Regions from separate parts of the uncultured Oceanicoccus sp. genome, predicted to be linked through region 1. Evidence: predicted binding sites of a transcription regulator. Region 1 holds the regulator's gene; the other holds the start of a gene.

Region 1 (3,433 bases):
AGGTGTCAGAACCCACACTGGAAAGGTTACCGGAAATGCCGCTAGCCTTTTGATATACCGGCAAATCAGCATCGACTTTTGTCGCCGCAGCCGCATTTAGGGACAAAAGACTGGCGCTAGCCATAGTCATGGCAAGTGCTGTTGCTCTTAATTGCTTATTGAGTTTCATCGGTCTCTCCAACAGTTTCAGTAAAAGATCATACTTTGTTATAGATTGTTGGGGCTACTGTATAAACCAATTATTACAGTTGTATGACGATTTTAAGAAAAATTTATTGCAGGGGATAAAGGATTACTGGGAGGTTTAGGGTCAGGCTCTATGGGTTTCAGCCAACAGACGCATGCGGGGAAATTCACAGCTGAAGGTACTGCCTTCACCCAAAACGCTGCTCATCTTTAATTCAGCCTGATGGCGCAGCAAAATATGCTTAACAATCGCCAAGCCAAGGCCGGTGCCACCGGTTTCAATTGAACGGCTTTTATCGACACGGTAAAAACGTTCGGTTAGGCGCGGCAAATGGATATCATCAATTCCCTCACCATTATCTTCAACTTCGAGATAACAGTGCTGGGCATCGCCAAACCAGCGAATGGTGATAATACCGCCATCCTGACTGTATTTAGCGGCGTTCATCACCAGATTGGTAAAAGCGCTGCGCAACTCATCAGCATGACCGATCAGACGCAGACTATAATCACATTCAAGCTTAATCACTCGCCGATCTTTAAAAGCGGTAACCACCTCCTCTTTGATCGTTTCGAGCATAGGTTCAAGATCGATGGGTTCATCCTTGTTATTCTCTGGTACAGACTCCAATTTCGATAGCATCATCAAGTCTCTAATCAGATTTTCCATCCGATTAGACTGCGTTAGCATCTGGTCGATCGCGCGCCGCCAACTTATATCGTTAGCCGCGGTATCAATAGTTTGCGGATTGCCCTGAGTACCTGCCTTATCCGATAAGGTCTCTAGATAACCTTTGATCACCGTGAGTGGCGTGCGCAATTCATGGGAAACATTGGCGACAAAATCTTTACGCATTTGTTGCAGGCGATTGTTTTCAGTGACATCACGGGCAAATAATAACCGGCTACCTCGACCGAAGTAGGAAATACTGATCTGCAATTGGTAATGCTTATTATGAGGTGAGTCGATCAACAAAGACTCTGAGTAATCATCATTTTCAAAATAACGAATAAACTCAGGGTCACGAATTAAATTAACTAATTGCTGATTTTTATCATCCGGATAACGCAAGCCCAATAAATATTCAGCGGCGACGTTACTCCACTCAATATTGCCTCGCTTATCAATCATCACTGCGCCATCGTCCAAAGACGCAAAGGAATCTTGCAAATAATCCACCGTTGCTTGCAGGCGATTAAGCTCTTCCTTGCCTTGACGTTGCAGACGATAGATACCATCTAACACATCACCCCAAAGACCTTTACTCTCTGGTGGATCAGCATCAGTTTGTTGGGACAGCCAAATTTGAATACGTTGTAACTGGAATAGTGTCCAAGCGATATAGCTAAGCGAGGCAAACAGTAAAAACCACACTAAAAAACCAACCGCCGAACCAATCAGGCCTGTTATCAGCAGTAAGATAGCCAAATTTCGGCATTCGATTTTCCAATCGATAGTGTGCATTAATAAGTTTTCTCAGTGGTTGTAGTGTCTGGTATCAGGAACTGCTAGCCATGTCTATTGTGCAACCATCAGCAGAAAAACGATAGCCTGTGCCCCTTACTGTCTGCACCAAACAACCATAGTCCACGGCATCGGTTTCAAGAGCTTTACGCAAACGACGGATATGCACATCTACGGTGCGTTCCTCGACATAGACATTACCGCCCCAAACCTGATCAAGCAACTGCCCACGACTATAGGCTCGCTCTTGATGGGTCATAAAAAAGCGCAATAATTTAAATTCCGTCGGACCCATAGTGACTAGCTGTTGATTAACATAAACACGGTGACTGGATGGGTCTAGTTTTAAACCCAATACTTCGATCGCTTTTTCCTGCTCACTATGACCGGCACGTCGCATCACTGCTTTGATTCTGGATAACAGCTCTCTGGGGGCAAACGGTTTGGTGACATAATCATCAGCGCCTATATCCAAGCCCTGAATTTTATTATCTTCCTCGGTTTTGGCCGTTAGCATAATCACCGGCAAATCGGCGGTCAGTTCGTCCTTACGCAGGCGTCGCAGTAACTCAATACCACTGCCACCAGGTAGCATCCAATCGAGCAGAACCAGATCGGGAATATTATCAGTAATAGACGCATAGGCCTGCTGGATATCACCCGCCTCACGACAGTCATAACCAGCCATTTCCAGCGACATACGGATCATTTCGCGAATCGCCGCCTCATCATCAACTATGAGTATGGTTTTTTCTTGCATTATCCCATTAACCTTCTGTAACCCTTTCTACTCATTAAAAACTGATTTTATTACAGCAATATGACAAAGTTGCACCAAAGGCGCAAATATTGCTCAGCCGAAGTTATAGCCAACTATTGAAGACGGTATTCAGAAGAAAATTCACGTATACTGCGTCCCAATTGATTATTTAGCACGATCCACTCATGAATCCACATCAACAAGCCGCCAAACCCCTGTTCTCCTATCGTAAATATTGGGCGGAGTGCTATGGACCTGCTCCATTTTTACCGATGTCACGGGCAGAAATGGATCAATTGGGCTGGGATAGCTGCGATATTATTATTGTTACCGGTGATGCCTATGTCGACCATCCCAGCTTCGGTATGGCTGTGATTGGCAGAACACTGGAAGCTCAAGGCTTTCGGGTGGGTATTATTTCCCAGCCGGACTGGCGCTCAAAAGAGGCTTTTCAAACCCTTGGTAAGCCCAACCTCTTTTTTGGCGTAGCAGCCGGCAATATGGACTCCATGATCAACCGTTATACGGCTGATCGTAAATTGCGTCATGACGATGCTTACTCACCCAATGATGAAGGTGGCAAACGCCCCGACCGCGCAGTAACCGTTTATTCACAACGTTGCAAAGAAGCCTTTAAAGGCGTGCCGGTGATTATCGGCTCTATTGAGGCCAGCCTGCGCCGCATCGCTCATTACGATTACTGGAGCGATAAAGTTCGCCGTTCAGTGCTGATGGACTCCAAAGCTGATCTGTTAGTCTACGGTAACGCCGAGCGAGCTATTATTGAAATTGCCCATCGAATCGCCAATGGCGAAGATGCTTATCAAATCCAAGATATTCGCGGTACGGCCTTTGTGCGTAAACGGGTACCTGATGGATGGACGGTGATTGACTCTTCCACTGTCGATAGTCCGGGCAAAGTCACCCCTCACCTAAACCCTTATCAGGTTAGCGATACTGGTGGCAGTAAAGACTGTGACAAAGCAAAACAAAACGATGTACAAACCGTCACTATTATTGAC
Region 2 (3,433 bases), on a different contig from region 1:
AATATCGGGATCCTGCCGCATAAGTGCCCGCACACCGCTGGCAAAATCCAACTCAATATTATGTTGCACCTGCATTTGGTTAAAGCTCTCTTCCATCATTTCGATTGGATCTTCGATGGTGCAGACGTTCACTTCTGAAGTGGCCAGCTGTTTTAGACTGGAATATAGCGTGGTGGTTTTGCCAGATCCGGTGGGTCCGGTGACCAGAACAATACCGTGCGGTTTTTCGATCATGCTATGCCAGCGGTCATAATCTTGATGGGTTAAACCTAATTGCTCAAAACTGCGCAATAAAACATCGGGATCAAAAATTCGCATCACCATTTTTTCACCAAAGGCGGTGGGCAAGGTCGATAAACGCAATTCAACTTCATGGCCTTCCGACGTGACTGTTTTTAAGCGGCCATCTTGCGGTCTACGTTTTTCTGCCACATTTAATCGGCCAAGGGTTTTCAAGCGGCTGGTAATCGCCATCGCTACTTGTAGGGGGAATTCACTGACAGGGTATAGCACGCCATCAATTCTAAAGCGTACATGGCCAATTTCGCGGCGCGGCTCAAGATGAATATCACTGGCGCGCTGATCAAAGGCATATTGTAGAATCCAATCGACAATTTTAACGATATGCTGATCGTTGGCATCGGGGTCTTTTATATCGCCCAATGCCAATAGTTGCTCAACCCCGGTGGCGCCATCAAACGGATTGCCCTCAGCGCTACCCGAGGCGCCACGCACGGATTTGGATAGTGAATAAAACTCAGCCGTATAACGCACAAGCTCAGCGGGGTCGATTAGGACTGGCTTAATCGGGCGCCGCAGTACATGCTCAAGATTTGATTGCCAAGCGCTGAGGTAAGGCTCGCAATGAGCGACGGTGACAATATCTGCCGTAACATCCACCGCCAAGATGTTATGCCGCTTGGCAAACTCGAAGGACATCACCCCGGTAATGGCTGCAACATTAATTTTTAAGGGATCAAAATTATAGACCGGCTGCTGGCTCAACTCTGACAGCCAGACTAGCAATGCGTCGATATCCAGATAGGCACCTTCACGACTGGCATCGGGTAAATTTTGCTCAGCGATATAATTGAGCGGGTGCTTTAGCGCCTCTTCTTGACTGCGGCAACTGTTCAGCACCTGCCTATAATCGTGATGGCCAATGCGCTGATCACGCAGCAAATCATCCATCAGGCCTGGTAAATCCAGAGCGCGTTCCGCCTGTTTGGTTTTAAAGTCTGTACTCCCTGTCGAAGCTGCCATATCCATCCCACTCCCGCCAATCGGCGCTAATCTTCCCTAATTAGACTCTAAGTATGGCCTAGCATGGCGAAGCTGCCAGCAAAGCTATTGATATAATCAACACCGTGCTAATAATTACTCGCTATCAGCAACCCAACTCGTGACAGCTGCTGTAACAAAACTGTCATATTTTTGAAATATAGTGGCGGCTAATGAGGCATCGTTAAGCGATTATTGTCCATTAAATCTGGTCAATTCAACGCTAGCCTAGCGCAGACGAACCCCTTATACTTCGCAAAAATAATGACAGTTTTGTTACAAGTAGGAGCGTATCTATGGCAGGCAACCCCTTCGGGAATTTATTTGGCCAATCCCCTATACGGCCCATCCAGCAGCATATGGCAACTGCCCATAGCTGCGCGTCGAAACTAAACGACTATTTTGCAGCTGTAATCGCTGCCGATTGGGATCAAGCCAAGGATCTGCAAAAGCAGATCGCTAAACTGGAAAGTGATGCTGACAAACTTAAAAAACAGGTTCGCCTGAATATGCCTAAAAGCCTATTTATGCCGGTGCCGCGCTCCGACTTGCTCGACTTGGTGACCATGCAAGACAAAATCGCCAACTGCGCCAAAGATATCGCCGGCATTATGCTAGGCCGTAAAATGGCTATCCCTGAAAAAATAGCGCCGACCATGATTGATTATGTCCATGAAGCGGTGGCCACATCAGCTCAGGCCTTAACAGCTATTCAAGAAATGGATGAGTTATTAACCACCGGATTCCGCGGTCGTGAAGTTCAGGTGGTTCAAGATCTAATTAAAGAGCTGGACCGTTTGGAACATAAAAATGACAAGCTCCAAATTAAAATCCGCGCCATGCTCTTTAAGCTGGAAAAGGACTTACCCCCTGTCGATGTTATGTTCCTCTACAAAATCATCGACTGGGTTGGCGAATTAGCTGATCGCGCCCAAAAAGTAGGTTCACGCCTGCAGCGTCTGATCGCCAGTTAACTTTTCATCTAATCATTTTAATAATTTTTTGGTAAACAACTATGTCTATTATTGCTGAGCACGGCCATCTCCTTCTGATTATGGCCTGCATGTTTGGTTTCTTTATGGCTTGGGGCGTGGGGGCGAATGATGTCGCCAACGCGATGGGGACTTCGGTTGGCTCTAGGGCTTTAACCGTTAAACAGGCGATTTTAATCGCTATGGTGTTTGAATTTGCCGGCGCCTATTTAGCCGGTGGTGAGGTGACCTCCACTATCCGCAAAGGTATTCTGGACCCGTCACTCGTTGGTGACACACCGGAGTTACTGGTTTACGGGATGATGGCCGCGCTGTTGGCGGCGGGTACCTGGCTGCTAATCGCTAGCATGATGGGCTGGCCAGTTTCTACCACTCACTCCATTGTGGGCGCACTGGTAGGTTTTGCTGCGGTCGGTATTTCAGTCGATGCCGTAAACTGGGGCAAGGTCAGCACCATTGTGGCCAGCTGGGTGGTGTCCCCAGTGCTTGCCGGTACGATTTCTTTCGGCCTGTTTATGAGTGTACAAAAACTAATCCTCAATACTGACAAGCCGTTTCAAAACGCTAAAAAATATATCCCGTTCTATATGTTTGCCGTGGGCTTTATGATCGCTATGGTCACCCTCTTAAAAGGACTCAAACACCTTGGCATTGAACTGGATCTCGGCCTAGGCAGCAAATTTGCCAATGCTCTGCCAGTTGCAGCGGTCATTGGTGTTATCGTTGCAATGATCGGCAAGAGGCTGCTAAACAACGTCAAAGAAGAGTTTATTCCTGAAACCGGTGGCCGCTTCGATAATGTCGAAAGAGTTTTCGCCATATTGATGATCTTTACCGCCTGCGCCATGGCCTTTGCTCATGGCTCTAACGATGTGGCTAATGCCGTTGGCCCATTAGCGGCAATTGCCAGCGTGATTAGCAGCGGTGGAGAAATTGCCAGCAAATCAGCGCTACCTCCGTGGATTTTACTCTTGGGCGGTGGCGGTATCGTTTTAGGTTTGGCGACCTATGGCTTTAAGGTAATGACGACCATCGGTAAGAAAATTACCGAGCTAACACCCAGCCGCGGTTTTGCCGCCGAACTTGGCGCTGCGACCACGGTGGTACTTGCTTCTGCTACCGGCCTGCCAATCTCGACCACGCATACCTTGGTCGGCGCA

The links. Region 1 encodes PhoB, which activates phosphate uptake and scavenging genes when phosphate is short. Its sites were predicted from a motif close to TGTCATAAANNTGTAACA; they were not measured.
Region 2: a site for PhoB is predicted at 1,425-1,442, ahead of AACP44_RS03195 (TIGR00153 family protein). Genes of this name have one in related genera too.

What each region holds. Positions count from the first base shown of each region.
Region 1 is NZ_CAXAHB010000020.1:10,578-14,010, forward strand. Features, by position in the region: gene AACP44_RS03640 (phosphate ABC transporter substrate-binding protein PstS family protein) at 1-169, opposite strand, end outside; gene phoR (phosphate regulon sensor histidine kinase PhoR) at 311-1,651, opposite strand; gene phoB (phosphate regulon transcriptional regulator PhoB) at 1,686-2,411, opposite strand; gene AACP44_RS03655 (YgiQ family radical SAM protein) at 2,597-3,433, shown strand, end outside.
Region 2 is NZ_CAXAHB010000017.1:4,509-7,941, forward strand. Features, by position in the region: gene AACP44_RS03190 (GspE/PulE family protein) at 1-1,263, opposite strand, end outside; gene AACP44_RS03195 (TIGR00153 family protein) at 1,578-2,255, shown strand; gene AACP44_RS03200 (inorganic phosphate transporter) at 2,297-3,433, shown strand, end outside.